2 regions of the Streptomyces sp. NPDC096205 genome follow, and region 1 is predicted to be linked to the other one. Evidence: riboswitches for the same ligand, from Rfam matches in the RefSeq annotation. Region 1 holds a riboswitch; the other holds the start of a gene.
The links. Region 1 has a riboswitch for cyclic di-AMP ahead of ACIQ6Y_RS29975 (NlpC/P60 family protein). Riboswitches for the same ligand answer to the same signal wherever they lie in the genome.

Region 1 (11,373 bases):
CAACTCCACCGGCCCGCACCTGCACTTCGAGGTGCGTCCGGGCGGCGGTTCGTCGATCGACCCGCTGCCGTGGCTGCGCAGCCACGGCCTGGAGCCGTCCTAGCCTTCAGCGTTGCGTGAGGCCCCGCCGAACAGGTCGGCGGGGCTTTCGCCTTTCTACAGCTTCTCCACCGGCGCGTACCGCAGCAGCAGCCGCTTGGGCTTGGCCTCGCCGAAGTCGACGGTCGCCTCGGCGTTGGCGCCGGTGCCCTTGACGGCCATGACCGTGCCGAGGCCGAACTGGTCGTGGGTGACGCGGTCGCCGACGGCGAGGGAGACGACCGGCTTCTCCGCCGCCGTACGGCGCGTGGCGAAGCCGGAGGCGCCCGACGCCGAGGAGCGCGAGCGGGAGGAGGACAGTGAGGCGGCGATCCCGGAGACGGGGCCGGAGGACATCGGCGCGGTGGCGCCGGTGCGCTTCCAGTCCACGTGCTGCGTCGGGATCTCCTCCAGGAAGCGGGAGGGCGGGTTGTACGACGGCTGTCCCCAGGCGCTGCGCAGCGCCGCGCGCGTGAGGTACAGCCGCTCACGCGCGCGCGTGATGCCGACGTAGGCCAGGCGGCGCTCCTCCTCCAGCTCCTTGGTCTGGCCGAGGGCGCGCATGTGCGGGAAGACGCCGTCCTCCATGCCGGTGAGGAAGACGACGGGGAACTCCAGGCCCTTGGCGGTGTGCAGGGTCATCAGGGTGATGACGCCGGAGCCTTCCTCGTCCTCGTCGGGGATCTGGTCGGAGTCGGCGACGAGCGCGACCCGCTCCAGGAAGGCGGCCAGCCCTCCGGCGGCCCCTTCCTCCGACTCCTGCTCGAACTCCAGGGCCACGGCGGCGAGTTCCTGGAGGTTCTCGATACGGGTCTCGTCCTGCGGGTCGGTGGAGGCCTGGAGCTCGGCGAGATAGCCGGTGCGTTCGAGGACGGCCTCCAGGATGGTGGCCGGTCCGGCGCCGGACTCGACGATCGTACGGAGCTCCTCCATCAGCGTGTTGAACCGCTTGACGGCGTTCGTGGACCGCGCGGCCATGCCGTACGCCTCGTCGACCCGCTTGAGCGCCTGCGGGAAGCTGATCTTCTCCCGCTGGGAGAGGGCGTCGATCATCGCCTCGGCGCGCTCGCCGATGCCGCGCTTGGGGACGTTGAGGATGCGCCGCAGCGGGACGGAGTCCTCGGGGTTGGCCAGCACCCTGAGGTAGGCCAGGACGTCCCGGACCTCCTTGCGCTCGTAGAAGCGGACGCCGCCGACGACCTTGTAGGGCAGGCCGACGCGGATGAAGACCTCTTCGAAGACACGGGACTGGGCGTTGGTGCGGTAGAAGACGGCGACGTCGCCGGCCTTCGCGTCGCCCGCGTCCGTGAGGCGGTCTATCTCGTCGGCGACGAACTGCGCCTCGTCGTGCTCGGTGTCGGCGACATAGCCGGTGATGCGCGCGCCGGAGCCCGCGTTGGTCCACAGGTTCTTGGGGCGGCGGGACTCGTTGCGCTCGATGACCGCGTTGGCCGCGGAGAGGATCGTCTGCGTGGAGCGGTAGTTCTGCTCCAGCAGGATCGTCGTCGCGTCCGGGTAGTCCTCCTCGAACTGGAGGATGTTGCGGATGGTCGCGCCGCGGAAGGCGTAGATCGACTGGTCCGCGTCACCGACGACGCACAGCTCGGCGGGCGGGACGTCGTACTCGCTGGGCGGTACATCGGTCTCGCCGGGGGGCCGCTCGGCGGTCCCCACCAGCTCGCGCACCAAGGCGTACTGGGCGTGGTTCGTGTCCTGGTACTCGTCGACCAGGACGTGCCGGAAGCGGCGGCGGTAGTGCTCGGCGACGTCCGGGAAGGCGCGCAGCAGGTTGACCGTCGTCATGATCAGGTCGTCGAAGTCGAGGGCGTTCGCCTCGCGCAGCCGGGACTGGTAGAGGGCGTAGGCCTGGGCGAGGGTCTTCTCGAAGCCGTCGGAGGCCTGGGCGGCGAAGTCCTCCTCGTCGATCAGCTCGTTCTTCAGGTTGCTGATCTTGGCGCTGAAGGACTTGGGCGGGAAGCGCTTGGGGTCCAGGTCCAGGTCACGGCAGACCAGGGCCATCAGGCGCTTGGAGTCGGCGGCGTCGTAGATCGAGAAGGAGGAGGTGAAGCCGAGCTTCTTGGACTCGCGGCGCAGGATGCGCACGCACGCGCTGTGGAAGGTCATGACCCACATCGCGTTCGCGCGCGGGCCGACGAGCTGCTCGACGCGCTCCTTCATCTCGCCCGCGGCCTTGTTGGTGAAGGTGATCGCGAGGATCTGGCCCGGGTGCACGTTCCGCTCGGCGAGCAGGTGGGCGATGCGGTGGGTGAGCACACGGGTCTTGCCGGAGCCGGCGCCGGCCACGATGAGCAGGGGCGTGCCGGAGTGGACGACGGCGGCGCGCTGGTTCTCGTTCAGCCCCTCCAGCAGCGCTGCTGCGTCCAGGGCCGGGCGCGGGGCGCCGTCGCGGTAGTAGGCGTCCCGGTCCGGGGGCACGTCGAACTTCCCGCCGAACAGATCGTCCGGAAGCGGCTCCGGAGCGTGATCGTCCTCGGGCGGCGGCGGGTGCTCCTCCTCGTGCCCGCGAGGGCTCTGGAGGTCCGCCAGGAAGCTGTCGTCAAAGAGGCTGCTCATCGCTCTCCGAGTCTAGGGGTCGCCACTGACAACCGGTCGCCGTCTCGAGAACTCCGCCGACGCCACCCTGCGTGACCCTGCGGGCACGGCCTGCGGCAGTTCTGTCCCGCTCACGCCAAGGTCACGAAAATGTATCGGGCATATCACCCGTCAACCTTCACAGGGGCCACACGAGTTGGCTACGGTGCCGGGCAGGCCGTACGACCCCCACCGGCGAACGTCGCCGGGCCGCGCGGCCTCCGCCGAGTCCGGTGCGCCCGCACGGCACCGGAGCCGGGGACCCACCGAACCTGGGGTGAATCGGCCCACTCCCTCGCGGGGAGCGCCGTAGGGCACACCTTCCGAACACGCCCGAACCCGACAGCTAACCCGGTAGGCGGCAGATGGAAGGAGTCGCCACCCTTGGCGTCGCACCGCAAGCCGCGCACCACCGGGACGCGCGTCGCAGGCATACGGACCCCCGCCCTGGCCACCGCGGCCCTCACCTCCGTGGCCCTGCTGTCGCAGACGGCCAACGCCAGCCCCTCGGACGACGACCGGCCGAGCCTGGAGGAGGTCGAGAAGAAGGTCGACGATCTCTACCGGCAGGCGGAGACGGCGACCGAGAAGTACAACGCCGCCAAGGAGCGGACCACCAAGCAGCGCAAGCGCGTGGACTCCCTCCTCGACGACGTGGCGAAGCGCACCGAGCAGCTGAACGAGGCGCGCGAGCAGCTCGGCTCCTTCGCCGCGGCCCAGTACCGCACCGGCGCGTCCGCGCCCGACACGGCGACCCTCCTGCTCGCGGACACACCGCAGGACTACTTCGACCAGACCCAGCTGATGGACCGGCTCACCGGCCGTCAGAAGGACGCGGTCGACGACTACATCACCCAGCAGTCCGCGACCATGGAGAAGCGCCGCGAGGCCACCGAGAGCCTGTCGACGCTCACCGACTCGCAGACCGAGCTGAGGACGGCCAAGGCCACCGTCCAGAAGAAGCTCTCCACCGCGCGCGTGCTGCTGTCGCAGCTGACCGCCGAGGAGAAGGCCCGGCTCGCGGCGATCGAGGAACGCAAGCGCGAGGAGGCCGCCCGCAAGGCCGCCGAGCTCGCCGCGCAGCAGGCCGCGGAGGAGGAGCGGCAGCGCAAGGCGGCCGAGGCGGCGGCGCAGGAGGAGGCCGCGAGCGGCGACTCGTCCACCTCGACCGGCGGCGCCGGCACCTCTGACACCTCGACGACCCCGACCTCCCCGACCACCGACTCCACCTACGCCGCCAAGGCCGAGAAGGCGCTCGCCTTCGCCCGCGCCCAGATCGGCAAGCCGTACGTCTGGGGCGCGACCGGCCCCGACTCCTACGACTGCTCCGGTCTCACCCAGGCCGCCTGGAAGGCCGCGGGCGTGGACATCCCGCGCGTCACGTACGACCAGGTCAACGCCGGCACGACGGTGCCGTTGTCGGACGCCCAGCCCGGTGACCTCGTCTTCTTCTACGCCGATGTCACCCATGTCGGCATCTACATCGGCAACGGCATGATGATCCACGCCCCGAAGCCGGGCGCGTACGTCCGCGAGGAGTCGATCTACTACGACGGGGAGTCCTCGATCCACAGCGTGGTGCGGCCGGCCTGACCTTCGCCCTTCAGGGAGCCTGCCGGGCTCCGGGCGGCGAGGGCCGAGGGAGCCTGTGGGTCTGCGGGTCTGCGGGTCGAGGGAGCGCCCGAGGGGGCCTGCGGGTCTGCGGGGCGAGGGAGCGTGTCGGTCTGCGGGCGGCGGGCCCGAGGGAGTCTGCCGGTCTTCGGATGGCGGGGCCGGTGCCGGGCCGCCGCCTCGAAGGCGCGCCACTCATGGCCCATGCGAACGCGCGGACCCCGTACCCGCTCCCTAGCATCGGCCGCATGCCCGGTACCTCTTCCCTGCGCGCCTGGTGGGCGCAACGCCCGCCCGCCGCCGGGGCCGCCGTGATGGCGACCGGCATCGTCTCCGTCGGGCTGCACCTGGCCGGGCACGAGGTGCTGTCCCGGATTCTGCTCGCCATGACCGGCGCCGCGTGGCTGGGACTGGCCGCGGATTTCGTCGTACGACTGCTGTGGGAGCGGCCGAGGTGGCCGGCCGCGGCCGGGACGCCGGCGGCACTGACGGCCGTCGCCGCGACCACCGTGCTCGGCACGCGTGTGTCCGCCTTGGGCTGGCAGGCCCTGGCCGGGGCGCTGCTGGCGCTGGCCACGCTGCTGTGGCCGGTGCTGCTGGTGGACGTCATCAAGCAATGGAAGCCGCGTATGCCGGGTGCGGTGTTCCTGGGCTGTGTGGCCACGGAGGGGCTCGCCGTGCTCGGGGCGACGCTCGCGGCGGCGGAGCGCGCGGCCTGGCTCGCGCACGCGGCACTGGTGCTGTTCTGGCTCGGGCTCGTCCTCTACGGCTTCGCGCTGGCCCGTTTCGAGCCGGGCGAGATGACGCGTGGGGCCGGTGACCAGTGGGTCGCGGGCGGGGCGCCGGCGATCTCGGCGCTCGCCGGCTCCCGGCTGATCGCCGCCGACAGCGCGCAGCTGCGGCTGTGGAACGACGACGCCCACGGTGTCCTGCGTGCGGTCACCGCGGTGGTGCTCGTCCTCGCCGTGGCCTGGTACGCCGTCCTGCTCGTCACCGAGGTGGGGTGGCCGCGCCCCCGCTACGACGTGCGGCGCTGGGCCACCGTCTTCCCGCTGGGCGTGACGGCGGCGGCGACGCTGTCCTTCGCCGCCGCCGACGATGTGCCGTGGCTGAAGGGGCCGGGGCAGGTGCTGCTCTGGATCGCGGTGGCCGCCTGGCTGGCCGTCGCCGCCGGCGCCGTCCTGAACGCCCGGACCGAACTGCGCGGCCCGGCGCCCCGGCACCGCGCGGAGCGGTTCAGGTCCAGAGCACCGCGATGAAGATGTTCACCGTGGTCAGCAGGCCGACCAGGCCGAACATCCCCTTGTCCACCTTCTCCTCGTCCCGCTTCACATAGACGAGCCCCAGGATCACGATCAGCAGGGCCAGCTTCACGCCGATCTTGATGTTGTTCACCGACTGGTCGTCGGCCTGGTTGAGGCCGACCAGGATCACGCCGGTGACCAGCATCGTCAGAGCACCGTGCAGCATCGCCGGGACGAAGCGGGCAGTGCCCTGCCCCATCGCCTTCATCTGAGTGAGGAAGCCGCCCAGGAGCGAGGCGATGCCGATGATGTGCAGGCCCACGAAGAGATGGATGAGTACGTCCATGAGGCCGGAGCCTAATCAGCGGCCTGACCGCCCCCTCACACCGGCCCACCCCCCTGCATATATGCGCCCTATAACACCTCACCCCTCCCACCAGCCCCGGAACCGCCACATCGGTCAGCGCACCCCGAGAAGTCGACCGCCCCGAACCTGGAAGGAGGACAGATACGGTCGCCCACCGGTCCCCTGCCGACACTTCCGTACATCGCGTTACCAAGCCGTCACACTCGGGTCTAGCGTCCTCCCCCAGGTGACCGGATTCCCACCGCCGCCCGGGCCAGGGGCGGCAGCCGGGCACCACCGCCGAGAAGGTCCGGCGGCGGTCCGCTCCCCCCTGTGCGGGCGCCGCCGGACGCGCGGGTTGTCCCCGACACCCGCGCGCCGCTCCCCCTGGCGGCCGTACCCTCCCGCTCGCGGGTGCCGGCGGTCCCAGGAAAGGACGTGCAGGTCCACGTGGCAGCGCACCGCAAGCCCAGACAGCGCCCGGCCGTCGGCGGTACGGCCCGTACGGCGGCCACGCTCGCCCTCGCGGGAGCCGCGACCGCCACCGCCTTCGACGGCACCGGGCAGGCCGCCCCGGATCTGACCCCGGCGCAGGTCAAGGCCAAGGTGAACCAGCTGTATCAGGAGGCCGAGATGGCCACCGAGAAGTACAACGGCGCCAAGGAGGAGGCCGACGCGGCCGAGCAGCGGCTCGAGCAACTGCGCGACGAGGCCGCCCGCAAGGAGGACAAGCTCAACACCGCGCGCGAGGCCCTCGGTTCGATGGCCGCGGCCCAGTACCGCCAGGGCGGACTCGACCCCGCCCTGAGCCTCGCCCTGTCCGACGACCCCGACGAGTACCTCGACCACGCCGCCTTCGCCGAACGCGCCGGCGTCCGCCAGTCCGCCGCCGTGCGCCGGGTGCGCGAGCAGCTCCGCGAGATCGAGCAACTCCGCGGCGCCGCCCGCATCGAACTCACCTCCCTGAAGTCCCGCCAGGCCGAACTCCAGCGCCATCGCCGCACCGTCACCGGCAAGCTCGACGCGGCCCGCCAACTGCTGTCCCAGCTCACGGCCGAGGAACGCGCCGAGGTCACCGGCCGGAGCGCCACGGCTGAAGCACCCCGCGCCTCACGCGACGCCACGACCTCCCGCCCCGACCTCCAGGCCCCTTCCCCGACAGCCGCCGACGCCCCCGACTCCCGCGCCTCGGCCGCCGTTTCCTACGCCTACAGCAAGCTCGGCAGCCCTTACGTCTGGGGCGCCACCGGCCCGGACGCCTTCGACTGCTCCGGCCTCGTCCAGGCCGCCTACCGCTCCGCCGGCGTCGAGCTGCCCCGCACCACCTACGCCCAGATCGGCGCCGGCCGCCGTGTCTCCCGCTCCGAACTCCTCCCCGGCGATCTGGTCTTCTTCTACTCCGCCATCAGCCACGTCGGCATCTACATCGGCAACGGCCAGATGATCCACGCCCCCAACCCCTCCGCACCGGTTCGCGTGGCCCCCCTGGACGAGATGCCTTTCGCGGGGGCGACGCGGGTGGTGTGAGGCTGGGCGGCGGCGAACTCGCCCGGCGGGGGGGGGCACTTGGCTGGGACGCCGGGCTCCGCTAGACCAGCCGGCGCGCAGTCGCCCAGCGCGTCAGCTCGTGACGGTTGGACAGCTGGAGCTTTCTCAGCACGGCCGAGACATGGGACTCGACCGTCTTCACCGAGATGAACAGCTGCTTGGCGATCTCCTTGTACGCATACCCCCGCGCGATCAGGCGCAGCACCTCCCGCTCGCGCTGCGTGAGACGGTCGAGGTCCTCGTCCACCGGCGGTGCGTCGGTGGAGGCGAAGGCGTCGAGCACGAACCCGGCCAGGCGCGGCGAGAAGACCGCGTCGCCCTCCTGCACCCGGAAGATGGAGTCGATCAGATCCGAGCCGGTGATCGTCTTGGTCACATAGCCCCGGGCACCCCCACGGATCACCCCGATGACATCCTCGGCCGCGTCCGACACGGACAGGGCGAGGAAGCGCACCGGCTGCGCGGCGTCCGCCATCAACGGGGCGCACCGGCGCAGCACTTCGACCCCGCCGCCGCCCGGCAGATGCACGTCCAGCAGGACCACCTCCGGCCGGGTCGCCGTGATGACGGTGACCGCCTGGTCGACGTCCGCCGCCTCGCCCACCACCTCCACCCCGGTCTGCGCGGTCTGGCCGATCTCGGCCTGCACGCCGGTGCGGAACATCCGGTGGTCGTCGACGAGGACCACGCGCACACGACGCCCGCCCGCGCCGCCGGACGCCTCCGCGGTCTCGGCCGCCTCCGAGGCTGCCGCCGTGCCGTTCGTCTCGGTCGGATCGCTCATGACGTCTTCTCCGCCCTCTCCATCTCCAGCTCGACCTCCGTGCCGCCGTCCGGCACCGCGCGCAGCCGCGCCGTGCCGCCGTTGCGCTCCATGCGGCCGATGATCGATTCTCTGACGCCCATACGGTCGGCGGGTATCGAGTCGAGATCGAAGCCCGGGCCGCGGTCCCTGACGGACACGAAGACCGTCCTGCCCTCGACTTCGGCGTAGACCTGCACGGCGCCGCCCTCGCCACCGTACTTGGCGGCGTTCACCATCGCCTCGCGCGCGGCCTGCATCTGTGCCCCGACCTTGTCGTCGAGCGGGCAGTCCCCGACGACGACCACTTCGATCGGGACGCCGTGCTTGTCCTCCACCTCGGCGGCGTTGCGCCGCACCGCGTCGGCGAGCGTGGTCGGCTCGTCGGCCTCGTCCTTGCCGGTGCCCTCGGGCTTGTACAGCCAGGTGCGCAGGTCACGCTCCTGGGCGCGGGCGAGGCGGCGCACCTCGCTCGCGTTCTCCGCGTTGCGCTGGATCAGGGTCAGGGTGTGCAGCACCGAGTCGTGGACATGGGCCGCGACCTCCGCTCTCTCCTGGGCGCGGATGCGCATCAGGCGTTCCTCGGAGAGGTCCTGCGTCATACGCACCAGGTAGGGGCCGGCGAGCAGCGTTATCCCGACGAGCACCGCGAGCGCGGCCTGGAGGACCGAGCCGAGGTGGGCCGCGGAGCCCTGCAGGACGAACATCCCCGAGACACCGGCCGTGACCAGCAGGACACCGGCCACCGCACGCAGCAGGGTGAGGGTGCGCCGACGACGGCCGACCTCGACCCAGCGGGCCCGCCGGGCGTTGTCCGCCTGCCGCCAGACGAGGGCGACACCTGCCCCGACCAGCACAGTCGGCCAGAGGTAGGCCTTGGCGCCGTTGCCGAGATTCACATTGCCCACGAAGACCATGGCCACGACGACCATGAGGAGCAGGGCGAGAATCTGGCCTCTGTCCGGCTTGCGGGTGACGAGTCTGCGGCGGCCGTCCGGCGCGGTCTCGGTGGTGACGAGGGAGGGCGGCTTCTGGGCCTCGACCCCACCGACACCCAGCGGCACGAAGAACCAGAACGCGGCGTAGAGCAAGCCGCCCAGGCCGTCCGCCGTGAACAGGCCGACGAAGACGAGCCGCACCCAGATCACGGGCAGCCCGAGATGCCCGGCGAGCCCCCGCGCCACGCCACCCAGCCAGCGTCCGTCGCTGCTGCGGTAGAGCTTGCGCGGCGGCCGCGGTTCGACGATGGGTGCTGCTGCGGCTTCCGGCATGCCATCGATGTTCACACGGCCGGTGGTGGCGGAGCATCAGGGTCGGCCCCCGAGACGCCCCTGATCTTCGGGCGGCGTGCCCTTCGCACAGATCCCCTCCGCCGTCTCAGGGGCGATATCAGGGTCCGGCCAGGGTCATACCGACTGCCGCCGCGGCGGCTCGGCCGTCACCATGGAATCATGACTGATCACCAGCACGCCGCGGACGCCGGGCCCGACACGGGCACCGGGCCCGGCTCGCTGCCCGCGGCCCCCGCGGGTGCGGGCCCGCGCACGCACGCGAGCGCGGGCACGCCCGGGCAGGCGAGCGCGCGGAAGAAGGGGACGGACCCGAGCGACATCGAGCCGACCCCCGCCGAGGCGGCGGGCGAGCCCGCGGGCCGGACGCCTTCCGGTGACCGCGCCGGTGAAAGGGACCGGGCTCGTGGAGACGACCGGGCCGATGGTGGCGACCGGGCTGGTGGAGACGACCGGGCTGGCGGTGGTGCCGGCACCGGTGCAGGCAACCGCAACCGCACCGATGAAGGCGGCGACACCGGCGGAAGAAACCACGTCGATGGCGGCAACCGCGCCCGTGACAGTCATGAGCCCGGCCGGGCCGAACCGAGGAGCGGCAACGCCCCCGGCCCGCAGCCCGGCTCCCCCGAGTCCCCCCAATCCCCCAAGTCCCCCGGCTCCCCCGGCGGCCGGCCACTCGGCGAGGGGCAGCCAACCGACGTACCCGGTACCTCCGAGTCGCCCCGGCGGTTTCGGAGGGAGCGGGGGCACAAGATGCTCGCGGGAGTGTGCTCCGGGCTGGGGCGCCAGTGCGACCTGGACCCGGTGATCTTCCGCATCACCCTCGCCGTGCTGGCCGCCACCGGCGGCATCGGCCTCATCTTCTACGGCTTCGTCTGGCTCTTCGTGCCGTACGACGACGAGGACGAGAACGAGTTCCACAAGCTGCTGACCGGCCGGGTCGACGGCCAGGCCCTCGCGGCGGTGCTGTTCGCGCTGGTGGGCTGCGGGGTCTTCCTGACGATGCTGAACAACGGCGGTGTGCTCACATTCGCCGTCGTCCTCTCGCTCCTGCTCGCGGGCGCGGGGTACTGGTCGCAGCGGCGCGGTGCCCCCGACCACGATCCGCTGGCCGCGCAGGCCGCCGCCGATGCTCCGCCGGAGGCCCAGGCACCGCCGGTGTCCATCTCCTATCCGTCCTGGTGGCGTGACCCCATCGTCAAGGACGGCACACATGTCGGCGGCACCGGCTATCTGTGGGGCCCGCACGACACCCGCGACCCCGACTTCATGCCCTCCGTCGCCCTCGACCTCGACCACTACCCTCACGCCGGCCAGGCATCCCCGGCCGCGCGTCCTGAGCCACCCAAGCCGCGCGGCCCGCGCTGGATCGGCGGCTGGGTCTTTCTGCTCGCCCTGCTCGGTGGCGCCCTGACCACCCGGCTGACCTGGGAGGAGCACCCGCTGGGGACCAGCGTGCAGGCAGGGCTGGCCTGCGCGCTGATCGTCCTCGGCCTCGGCATAGCGGTGAGCGCCTTCCTGGGGCGCACCGGCGCCGGGTCGGTGTTCCTCGTGGTCGTCACCGCCGGGCTGCTCGCCGCCGCATCTGCCCTGCCCAAGGACATCGGCACCGACTGGGTCCGCACGACCTGGCGGCCGGCCACCGTGGCCGATGTCCGGCCGCAGTACGACCTCGGCACCGGCGTCGGCACGCTGGATCTGTCTCAGCTCGACCTGGCCAAGGGCCAACAGGTCAGCATCGACGCCGAGGTGGGCATGGGCCGGCTGCGGATCGTCGTGCCGCCGGACGTGACCGTGAAGGCGACCATCGAGGTCGGCGTCGGCGACATCCAGCTGCCGGGCGAGGGCAAGCAGGACGTGGAC
Region 2 (11,373 bases), on a different contig from region 1:
CGGATCACCCCGGCCTGCCGCAGCAGGGCCGACACCGTGTCGTGGGGCAGCCGGGTCGCCCGTACGGCGTGCCCCTGGGGCGCGGCGCCGCCGTGCCGGGCGCCCTGGACGACGACCAGGGGCTTCATGGCCGCCGTACGCCGGGCGAGGCGGGTGAACTTGCGCGGGTTGCCGATGGACTCCAGGTACATCAGGGCGACGTCGGTGTCCGGGTCGTCGTACCAGTACTGCACGACGTCGTTGCCGGAGACGTCCGCGCGATTGCCGGCGGAGACGAACGTGGACACGCCGGTGACGCCGGTGACTCCGCCGCCGCGCCGGTGCAGTCGGGACAGCAGGGCGACGCCGATGGCGCCGGACTGGGTGAACAGTCCGATGCGGCCGGGGCGGGGCGTCTCGGGGGCGAGGGAGGCGTTGAGGCTCACCTCGGGTGAGGTGTTGATGATCCCGAAGGCGTTGGGCCCGATGATCCGCATCCCGTACGCGCGCGCGTGGCGGACCAGTTCGCGCTGTCGCTCGCGCCCGTCGGGCCCGCTCTCGGCATATCCGGCGGAGATCACGACGAGTCCCTGTACGCCGTGTTCGCCGCACTCGGTGACGACCTCGGGCACCCGCTCGGCGGGCACGGCGACGACGGCGAGGTCGACCGGCCCGGGGATGTCCCGCACGGACCGGTGGGCCGGGACGCCGTCGAGTTCCTTCAGCTCCTCGGGGAAGGCCCGGTTGACGGCGTACAGCTGTCCGGTGAAGCCCGCCTCGCGGATGTTGTCGAGGACGCTGCGGCCGACGGCGCCGGGGGTGCGGCCGACGCCGACGACGGCGACGGAGCCGGGCGCGAGCAGCCGCCGTACGGACCGGGCCTCGGCGCGCTGCTCGCGCGCGTGCTGGACCGCGACGGAGCGGTCGGTGGGCTCCAGGTCGAACTCCAGGCGGACGACGCCGTCCTCGAAGCTGCGCTTCTGGGTGTACCCGGCGTCGGTGAACACCTTGATCATCTTGGTGTTGGCGGGCAGCACCTCGGCGGCGAAGCGGCGGATGTCGCGCTCGCGGGCCACGGCCGCGATGTGCTCCAGGAGAGCGGAGGCGACACCGCGCCCCTGGTGGGCGTCCTGGACCAGGAAGGCGACCTCGGCCTCGTCGGCGGGCGCGGACGCGGGCAGGCCGTTGGTGCCGATGCGGTCGTAGCGTACGGTGGCGATGAACTCGCCGCCGATCGTGGCCGCGAGTCCCACCCGGTCCACAAAGTCGTGGTGCGTGAAGCGGTGGACGTCCTTGGCGGACAGGCGCGGGTAGGGCGCGAAGAAGCGGTAGTACTTCGACTCGTCCGAGACCTGCTCGTAGAAGCTGATCAGGCGCTCGGCGTCATCGACGGTGATGGGGCGGATGCGCGCGGTGCCGCCGTCGCGCAGCACCACGTCGGCTTCCCAGTGGGCGGGGTACTCCTGCCGGTCCGGCGCGCTCTGCATGGGGCCCAGAGTACGGCTCGCGTACGACAACGGCGCGGGGCAGTCTGTGAGGACGTGGGGTCGGACCGAGGCCGCGGTTCCGGCTGCCACCCCGGGACATACGTCTGTCCCGGAGTCGCTTCACGTGTGGAACACTGGTCTAGACAACCCTGAGCACTGAAGGGCAGCAACACATGGCTGAGCGCCGCGTCAACGTCGGCTGGGCCGAGGGCCTCCACGCCCGCCCCGCTTCCATCTTCGTCCGAGCCGCCACGGCCGCAGGCGTCCCGGTGACGATCGCCAAGGCCGACGGCAACCCCGTCAACGCGGCCTCCATGCTGGCCGTCCTCGGCCTGGGCGCCCAGGGCGGCGAGGAGATCGTCCTCGCCTCCGACGCCGAGGGTGCGGACGTCGCCCTCGACCGCCTGGCCAAGCTGGTCGCCGAGGGTCTCGAGGAGCTTCCCGAGACCGTCTGAGGAATGACTCGCTGAGTCACGAAGGGCTCGTCCGAATTATCGGGCGAGCCTTTCGCATTTCCCGTTCGGGCGAGGTTTCCGGGCATCAGAAATAAACCCCCCGGGAATTACTTCCTCTTTGTATACGGTGCCCGTGTTAATGCCGCACGCCCGACATGTTTACGGGATGTTGCGAAGTCCTCACACGGTCCGCGCGATCGGCGCCGCCGGAAAAGCGCAGCCGGTGCGCGGCGATCGACCGCTCGGTGTGCAGCGCGGTGATCGCCCGCGCGCGTTCGCCGTCCCCGCGCGCGACGGCGTCCACGATCGCGCCGTGCTCGGCCCAGGAGTCCATGGGACCGGACGGCGCCTCCACGGTGTACATCCAGGCGATCTTGTGCCGCAGCTGGGTCAGCACCGACACCAGGGCGGGGCTGCCGGAGGCCTGGGCCAGCGTCTCGTGGAACCAGCCGCCCAGGGAGCGCAGATCCTCGCTGTTGCCCCGCCTGGCCCGCTCCTGGCCCAGCCGGACGAGGCCGCGCAGCACCTTCAGATGGGCCTCGGTGCGGCGCTGGGCGGCCCGTGCGGCCCCCAGGGGCTCCAGCAGCACGCGCATCTCCAGCAGGTCGGCGGCCTCCTGCTCGGTGGGTTCGGCGACGCACGCGCCCGCGTGCCGCCGGGTGACGACGAACCCCTCCGCCTCCAGCGTGCGCAGCGCCTCGCGGACGGGGACGCGCGAGACGCCGTAGCGGCGCGCGAGCAGTTCCTCGGTGAGCCGGCTGCCGCGTTCGTGGACCCCCGCGACGATGTCGTCCCGGATCGCCGTGCATACCGAGTGCGCCGGAACACGCATGACCGACCTCCGCCTTTAATCCCCGTGAAACGTCGACGATTGACGTGTGTTCAGCGACTCTATTGCAATGCGGCCGCATTTCCGACGGCGGGCCGGAATCCATGGATATTTTTTGGACAATCGGCCGCCGGGCGGCGACCGGAACGCCGAAAGCCCCGGCTGCGGGAGCCGGGGCTTTCTAGGCTGTCGAGGCTTTCGAGCAAGACCTGTCGGTCAGATGTTCACGCCGTGCGAGCGGAGGTAGGCGACCGGGTCGATGTCGGAGCCGTACTCGGGGCTCGTGCGGGCCTCGAAGTGCAGGTGCGGGCCGGTGACGTTGCCGGTGGCGCCGGACAGGCCGATCTGCTGGCCGGGGACGACCGACTGGCCCACCGCGACGGAGATGGAGGACAGGTGGCCGTACTGGGTGTAGGTGCCGTCGTGCATCCGGATGACGACCTGGTTGCCGTACGCGCCGCCCCAGCCGGCCTCGACGACCGTACCCATGCCGACGGCCTGGACGAGGGTGCCGCTCGCGGCGTGGAAGTCGACGCCGGTGTGGCTGCCGGAGGACCACAGCGCGCTGCTGGCCTGGTAGGCGGTGGAGACGTACGAGCCGGCGATCGGGGCCACGAAGGTGTTCAGGCGCTTGCGCTCGGCCTCACGGGCGGCGCGCTCCCTGGCCTCACGGGCGGCCTCGGCCCGCGCCTCGGCGCGCTTGACGGCGGCCTCCTCGGCCTTCTGCTCCGCGAGCGCCTCCTCGGCGGCCTGCTTCTGCGCGGCGGCCTGGGCGTCGATCTGCTCGGCGACGGAGTCGCCGATGGTGACGACCGGCAGCAGGCCGGTCTGCTCGGCCTCGGGCTCGGCGGCGAGGGCCGGCCCCGCGAGGGTGCCGATGACGCCGGTGGTGGTGAGCGCCGCGACGCCCGCCGCACGGGCGGTGCTGCGCTGCATCCGGCTGGGACGACGATGCTTCCCGGTGGCGCGCGTGAACGCCATGAAGTGGCTGGTCCTTTCCTTCCCTCTCGCCTACCGGGTTAGCTGACGGGTTCGGAGCAGGAAGGTCTCCTACGGACCCCCTCGCTTCACGCGCGGGCGTCCGATTCACCCCAGGGACTGCGATGGGTCCCCGGCTCCCCTGGCTCGCGCCGTAGGGGGACTCGGCGATGACTGTCCGGTGCCGCGGATGCGGCGCACTGCGTGACGAACAGCCCGGACGACACTAAGGGGATCATCTTTCGATCCTCTAATGGATCAGCGTTTTTGTAGCGCATGCCACAGGGCAGACGGGCAGCATCTCCTGCAATTCACAGCCAACTCGGACAAACGAGGGCCCTGATGACGCTCCGGTCACCAGGGCCCACGCGTGTGTGGCGCGAATTCGCCGTCCCTACTCGGCGCTCACCACGGTGACTTCACCGATGCCGAGGGCCTCCACGGGCTCCTTGATCTGCGCCGCGTCGCCGACCAGGACCGTCACCAGCCGGTCCACCGGGAAGGCGTTCACGACGGCCGCCGTGGCCTCCACCGTGCCGGTGGCGGCGAGCTGCTGATACAGCGTCGCCTGGAAGTCGTCGGGCAGATGCTGCTCGACCTGGTCGGCCAGCGTGCTCGCGACGGCGGCGGCCGTCTCGTACTTCAGCGGCGCCACCCCGACGAGGTTCTGCACGGCCACGTCCCGCTCGGCGTCGGTCAGCCCGTCCGCGGCGAGGGTGCGCAGCACCGTCCACAGGTCCGCCAGCGCCGGGCCGGTGTTCGGGGTGTCCACGGACCCGCTGATGGCGAGCATCGACACGCCCGTGCCGTCGGGCGCGGAGCGCAGCACCTGGCCGAAGGACCGCACGCCGTAGGTGTAGCCCTTCTCCTCGCGCAGGACGCGGTCCAGGCGGGAGGTGAGGGTGCCGCCGAGGCAGTACGTGCCGAGCACCTGGGCGGGCCACACACGGTCGTGGCGGTCGGGGCCGACGCGGCCGATGAGCAGCTGCGTCTGGACGGCACCGGGGCGGTCCACGACGACGACCCGGCCGGTGTCGTCGGCGGTCACCGCCGGCACGGGCCGCGGCGCGGCCTTGGAGCCCGTCCAGGCGCCGAGGGTCTCGCCGAGCAGGGCGTCCAGGTCCAGGCCCGTCAGGTCGCCGACGACCACGGCGGTGGCGGTCGCGGGACGCACATGCCGCTCGTAGAAGGCGCGCACGGCCGCGGAGTCGATCGCGGCGACCGTCTCCTCGGTGCCCTGGCGCGGCCGGGACATGCGCGATGCCTGCGGGAACAGCTGCCGGGAGAGCTCCTTGGCCGCGCGGCGGGCCGGGTTGGCCAGCTCGTGCGGGATCTCGTCGAGGCGGTTGCGCACCAGCCGCTCGACCTCGCCGTCGGCGAAGGCGGGCGCCCTGAGGGCGTCGGCGACCAGGCCGAGGGCCTTGGCCAGGCGGGAGGCGGGGACCTCCAGGCTGAGGCGGACGCCGGGGTGGTCGGCGTGCGTGTCGAGGGTGGCGCCGCAGCGCTCCAGCTCGGCGGCGAACTCCTCGGCGGAGTGCTTGTCGGTGCCCTCGGAGAGGGCGCGGGCCATGATCGTGGCCACGCCCTCCTGGGCGGCCGGCTCGGCGTCGAGCGGCGCGTCCAGCAGCACCTCGACGGCGACGACCTGCTGGCCGGGGCGGTGGCAGCGCAGCACCGTCAGGCCGTTGTCGAGCGTCCCGCGCGTGGGCGCCGGGAACGCCCACGGCCTGGCCTCGCCCGGCTTGGGCTGCGGGTGGAAGTCCATCGCGGCGAGCTCGGTCACTTGGCCGCCTCCTCGTCGTTGTCGTGGGCGGCCTCCACCGTGGCTTCGGCCTCCGGGTCCTCGGGGAAGTCCTCGTCCTCGGTGTGCTCCGCGGACTCGGGCGACAGCGGCTCGTAGACGAGCACCGCGCGGTTGTCGGGCCGCAGCCGCGCCGCGGCGACCTCGCGGACCTCGTCGGCGGTCACCTCCAGGACGCGCTGCACAGCGGTCAGGGCGAGCTGCGGGTCGCCGAACAGGACGGCGAAGCGGCACAGTTCGTCGGCGCGGCCCGCGACCGTGCCGAGCCGGTCCAGCCACTCGCGCTCCAACTGCGCCTGGGCGCGCTCCATCTCCTCGTCCGTGGGGCCCTCCTCGGCGAACCGGGCGAGCTCCTCGTCGATGGCCGCCTCGATGACGGGCACCTCGACGTCTCCGGAGGTCTTCACGTCCAGCCAGCCCAGCGAGGGCGCCCCGGCCAGCCGCAGCAGGCCGAAGCCGGCCGCGACGGCCGTACGGTCACGTCGTACGAGCCGGTTGTAGAGGCGGGACGACTCGCCGCCGCCGAGGACGGTCAGCGCCAGGTCGGCGGCGTCGCACGCGCGTGTGCCGTCCTGCGGCAGCCGGTAGGCGGCCATCAGCGCCCGCGCGGGCACCTCCTCCTCGACGACCTGGCGCAGCTGCTCGCCGATGACGTCGGGCAGCGTGCCGTCGCGCGGGGCGGGCTTGCCGTCGTGGCCCGGGATGGAGCCGAAGTACTTCTCGACCCAGGCGAGCGTCTGCTCGGGGTCGATGTCGCCGACCACGGACAGCACCGCGTTGTTGGGCGCGTAGTAGGTGCGGAAGAACGCGCGCGCGTCCTCCAGGGTCGCCGCGTCCAGGTCGGCCATCGAGCCGATCGGCGTGTGGTGGTAGGGGTGGCCCTCCGGATAGACGAGGGCGGTCAGCTTCTCGAACGCGGTGCCGTAGGGCACGTTGTCGTAACGCTGACGGCGCTCGTTCTTGACGACGTCGCGCTGGTTCTCCATGGACTCGTCGTCGAGGGCGGCGAGCAGGGAGCCCATGCGGTCGGCCTCCAGCCAGAGCGCGAGCTCCAGCTGGTGGGCGGGCATGGTCTCGAAGTAGTTGGTGCGCTCGAAGCTGGTGGTGCCGTTGAGGGAGCCGCCCGCTCCCTGCACCAGCTCGAAGTGACCGTTGCCCTTGACCTGGCCCGAGCCCTGGAACATCAGGTGCTCGAAGAGGTGAGCCAGGCCGGTGCGTCCCTTGACCTCGTGACGGGAGCCGACGTCGTACCAGAGGCACACCGCCGCGACCGGGGTCAGATGGTCCTCGGAGAGCACCACGCGCAGGCCGTTGGCCAGGCGGTGCTCGGTCGCTGTCAGGCCGCCGGAGCCTGCCTGGTCTGTGGCCGTGTGACCCATGGGCATGTACGTCCCTTCGATCGCGGATGCGGTTGCTGAAAACCGCTGTTCTCCTGCCGGTCCTGCCACTGTATGCAAGCGTGCGGACCGCCGGTGGAGTTCCCGGCCGCCGTACGCCCAGAGCGAGATCCCGTAGCCTGCGGACACACGCCGCCACTGGCGACGCGGGGTCCGGTCCGTCGTTGTCAGTGCCTAGGTCCACAATGGTCCGCGTCAGAATTCGTTCACGCTTCCGCCGGAGCGAGCCGAGGGGACGCGTCCCGTAGGCGAACGACCAGAGCAAAAGGAGCCAGGCAGCGATGGCCCGCCGCAGCACGAAGACCCCGCCGCCCGACGACTCGTTCGAGGAGCGCATCCTCGACATCGACGTCGTCGACGAGATGCAGGGCTCCTTCCTCGAGTACGCGTACTCGGTCATCTACTCCCGAGCCCTGCCCGACGCGCGTGACGGCCTCAAGCCGGTGCACCGCCGCATCGTCTACCAGATGAACGAGATGGGGCTGCGCCCCGAGCGCGGCTATGTGAAGTGCGCCCGCGTGGTGGGCGAGGTCATGGGTAAGTTGCACCCGCACGGCGACTCGTCGATCTACGACGCCCTGGTGCGCATGGCCCAGCCCTTCTCGATGCGCGTGCCCCTGGTCGACGGCCACGGCAACTTCGGCTCGCTGGGCAACGACGACCCGCCGGCCGCCATGCGGTACACCGAGTGCCGGCAGGCCGAGGCGACGAGCCTGATGACCGAGTCGATCGACGAGGACACGGTCGACTTCGTCCCCAATTACGACGGTCAGGAGCGGGAACCGGTCGCCCTGCCCGCCGCGTTCCCGAACCTCCTGGTCAACGGCTCCTCGGGCATCGCGGTCGGCATGGCCACCAACATGCCGCCGCACAACCTGCGCGAGGTCATCGCGGCCGCCCGCCACCTGATCAAGTACCCGAACGCCGATCTCGACGCCCTCATGCGCCATGTGCCGGGCCCGGACCTGCCCACCGGCGGCCGGATCGTCGGCCTGTCCGGCATCCGCGACGCCTACGAGACCGGCCGCGGCACGTTCAAGATGCGCGCCACCGTCTCCGTGGACTCGGTCACCGCGCGCCGCAAGGGTCTGATCGTCACCGAGCTGCCGTTCACGGTCGGCCCGGAGAAGGTCATCGCGAAGATCAAGGACCTGGTCGGCTCGAAGAAGCTCCAGGGCATCGCCGACGTCAAGGACCTCACCGACCGCGAGCACGGCCTGCGTCTGGTCATCGAGGTCAAGAACGGCTTCGTGCCGGAGGCGATCCTGGAGCAGCTGTACAAGCTGACGCCGATGGAGGAGTCCTTCGGCATCAACAACGTCGCGCTCGTCGACGGCCAGCCCCTCACGCTGGGCCTGAAGGAGCTGCTGGAGGTCTACCTCGACCACCGCTTCGAGGTCGTGCGCCGGCGCAGCGAGTACCGCCGCACCAAGCGCCGCGACCGGCTGCACCTGGTCGAGGGCCTGCTCACCGCGCTGGTGGACATCGACGAGGTGATCCGCCTGATCCGCTCCAGCGAGAACTCCGCGCAGGCCAAGCAGCGCCTGATGGAGCACTTCTCGCTGAGCGAGGTCCAGACGCAGTACATCCTCGACACTCCGCTGCGCCGCCTGACCAAGTACGACCGCATCGAGCTGGAGGCGGAGAAGGAGCGGCTGAACACCGAGATCGAGGAGCTGACCCGGATCCTGGAGTCGGACACCGAGCTGCGCAAGCTGGTCTCGGCCGAGCTGGCCTCGGTCGCCAAGAAGTTCGGCACCGACCGCCGTACGGTCCTGCTGGAGTCCGCGGGCTCCCCGGCGCCGACCGTGTCCCTCCAGGTCGCCGACGACCCGTGCCGGGTGCTGCTGTCGTCGACGGGGCTGCTGGCCCGTACGGCGAACGCCGAGCCGTTCGCGGAGGACGCCGACGGGCGGCGCACCAAGCACGACGTGATCGTCTCCGCGGTGCCCTCCACCGCGCGCGGCGAGGTGGGTGTGGTGACCTCGGCGGGCCGGCTGCTGCGGATCAACGTGGTCGACCTGCCCCAGCTGCCGGACACCGCGGCCGCGCCGAACCTGTCGGGCGGGGCGCCGCTCGCGGAGTTCGTCTCGCTGGAGGACGACGAGACGGTGATCTGCCTGAGCACGCTCGACGAGTCCTCCCCGGGCCTGGCGATCGGCACCGAGCAGGGCGTGGTCAAGCGCGTGGTCCCGGACTACCCGGCGAACAAGGACGAGCTGGAGGTCATCACCCTCAAGGAGGGCGACCGGATCGTCGGCGCGGTCGAGCTGCGCACCGGTGAGGAGGACCTCGTCTTCATCACGGACGATGCCCAACTGCTGCGCTTCCAGGCCTCGCAGGTCCGCCCGCAGGGCCGGCCCGCGGGCGGTATGGCGGGCATCAAGCTCACCGACGGCGCCAAGGTCATCTCCTTCACGGCCGTCGACCCGGCGGTGGACGCGGTGGTGTTCACGGTCGCGGGCTCGCGCGGCACCCTGGACGACTCCGTGCAGACGACGGCCAAGGTGACGCCGTTCGACCAGTACCCGCGCAAGGGCCGGGCCACCGGTGGTGTGCGCTGCCAGCGGTTCCTCAAGGGCGAGGACTGTCTGTCCCTGGCCTGGGCGGGCGCCGCTCCTGCCCGCGCCGCGCAGAAGAACGGCACCCCGGCCGAGCTGCCGGAGATGGACCCGCGCCGGGACGGCTCGGGCGTGTCCCTGGCGAAGACGGTGGCGGCGGTGGCGGGACCGGTCTAGAGACCGGGTTCGGCCTCCTGGTCGTCCGCGTCGCGTACGTAGCGCAGAACGCCCCACATGCCGTGCTCGTCGGCGTGTGGGGTGTCGCTCGTGCAGGCCTCGAGCTCCTTGTCGAGAGCGGGCGCGTCGATCCCGGCGCCGATGAGGACGAGCTGTGTGAGCCGCGCGTCGTCGGCCGGCCACGGCTCCGGCTCGAACCGCAGGAACCGCCCCACGGCATGGACGCCGTAGCGGTTCCCTGTGTCGTACGGTCCGAAGTCGACGTACCCCTTGATCCGGTACAGCCCCTCGGGACGGCTGTCGAGGAACGCCATCAGCCGGCGCGGGTCCATCGGGGTCCCGGAGGTGAACGACAGGGTGTCGTAGCCCGAGTGGAGATGACCCGCGTGGTCCTCGTCCGGGTCGTGCTCGTGGAGGTCGTCGAAGGACAGCTGCCCGATGCGTTCCTCGCTGGGCCGGCAGTCGAAGAGGAACTCGGGGTCGAGACGGCCGTACGAGGCCGGGACGACGGCCGCCTTGTCGGCGAGGGAGCGCACGAGTGCGAGGAGCCGTTCGCCGTCGGCGGCCCGGTCGGTCTTGTTGACGACGACGAGGTCGGCGAGGGCGAGATGCCGGTCGATCTCGGGGTGCCGCGCGCGAGTGGCGTCGAACTCGGCGGCGTCGACGACCTCGACCAGCCCGCCGTACACGATCCCCGGCAGCTCGCTGGCGAGCAGCATGCGCACGAGTTCCTGAGGTTCGGCGAGTCCGCTGGCCTCGATGACGATGACGTCGATGCCGGCCGTGGGGTGGGCGAGCCGCTCCAGATAGACGTCGAGTTCGCTCGCGTCCACCGCGCAGCACAGGCAACCGTTGCCGAGGGAGACGGTCGAGTCGCCGAGCGCGCCCGCGACGGCCATGGCGTCGATCTCGATGGCGCCGAAATCGTTGACGATCGCGCCGATACGACTGCCTCCGCTGTGGTGCAGCAGATGGTTGAGCAGCGTGGTCTTGCCGGAACCCAGGAATCCGGCAAGCACGACGACGGGGATCTGCCGCGGACGGTGACCCAATGTGCGACCTCTCTCACGCCCGGGCGCGCACCGGATCGCGACCGTGCACGCCGTCGAGGATTGAATGCCGCCCCAGGATACGAGCCGCAGGAATCACCGCGAAGTGAACGATTGTTAGCAGCATTTGCGGGGCAGACGTCTGGCAAGGTGCCGGGGCGTGCGGCGGGCGTGCGACCCTCGCTTCCCTCCGTGCGCCTCCTTCCTCCGCCTCCCCGCCGATCAGAGCCGCTCGGCACCCTGGAGGTGGCACGCGCCGCCCATCGCTCGCCGGTTCCCATCAGTCGACCCGCATCCCGACGACCGGCGGACGGTGCCTGATTCGGGGGTTGACATGGCCACACGGAAGCACCTCACGGGGAGGCTGAACTCCGCCGCAACTGCCCTTCTGATCTCCGCCACCACCCTGACGCTGGTCGCCCGCAGGCGCCGCCTCGACGAGGCGCGGCTGGAGCAACGACGGCTGGAACTCGAAGAACTGGCCGTCCGGCGCAGGGCGTTCGCCCATCAGCAGCGCATGCACTGGGAGCTGCTGGCCAGGGCGATCGACGACCCTTCGCTGGCGGCGGTGATCGACACCTACGACAAGAGCATCCCGGCGGACAAGCGCCGCCAGTTCTTCTACGCCAACGCCTGGTACGCCTATCTCTTCCATCAGTA

Region 2: another riboswitch for cyclic di-AMP. It lies ahead of ACIQ6Y_RS05955 (M23 family metallopeptidase); the one in region 1 lies ahead of ACIQ6Y_RS29975 (NlpC/P60 family protein).

The regions. Positions count from the first base shown of each region.
Region 1 covers NZ_JBIWFS010000009.1:98,911-110,283, forward strand. The annotation lists gene ACIQ6Y_RS29965 (peptidoglycan DD-metalloendopeptidase family protein) at 1-103, shown strand, start outside; gene pcrA (DNA helicase PcrA) at 157-2,652, opposite strand; cyclic di-AMP (ydaO/yuaA leader) riboswitch at 2,883-3,047, shown strand; gene ACIQ6Y_RS29975 (NlpC/P60 family protein) at 3,055-4,263, shown strand; gene ACIQ6Y_RS29980 (tellurite resistance/C4-dicarboxylate transporter family protein) at 4,530-5,540, shown strand; gene ACIQ6Y_RS29985 (hypothetical protein) at 5,518-5,871, opposite strand; gene ACIQ6Y_RS29990 (NlpC/P60 family protein) at 6,322-7,398, shown strand; gene ACIQ6Y_RS29995 (LuxR C-terminal-related transcriptional regulator) at 7,460-8,203, opposite strand; gene ACIQ6Y_RS30000 (PspC domain-containing protein) at 8,200-9,492, opposite strand; gene ACIQ6Y_RS30005 (PspC domain-containing protein) at 9,673-11,373, shown strand, end outside.
Region 2 covers NZ_JBIWFS010000001.1:1,412,428-1,423,800, forward strand. The annotation lists gene ACIQ6Y_RS05940 (GNAT family N-acetyltransferase) at 1-1,466, opposite strand, end outside; gene ACIQ6Y_RS05945 (HPr family phosphocarrier protein) at 1,640-1,921, shown strand; gene ACIQ6Y_RS05950 (GntR family transcriptional regulator) at 2,058-2,753, opposite strand; gene ACIQ6Y_RS05955 (M23 family metallopeptidase) at 2,967-3,731, opposite strand; cyclic di-AMP (ydaO/yuaA leader) riboswitch at 3,744-3,908, opposite strand; gene ACIQ6Y_RS05960 (M16 family metallopeptidase) at 4,123-5,511, opposite strand; gene ACIQ6Y_RS05965 (M16 family metallopeptidase) at 5,508-6,914, opposite strand; gene ACIQ6Y_RS05970 (DNA topoisomerase (ATP-hydrolyzing) subunit A) at 7,208-9,664, shown strand; gene ACIQ6Y_RS05975 (CobW family GTP-binding protein) at 9,661-10,716, opposite strand; gene ACIQ6Y_RS05980 (DUF6082 family protein) at 11,048-11,373, shown strand, end outside.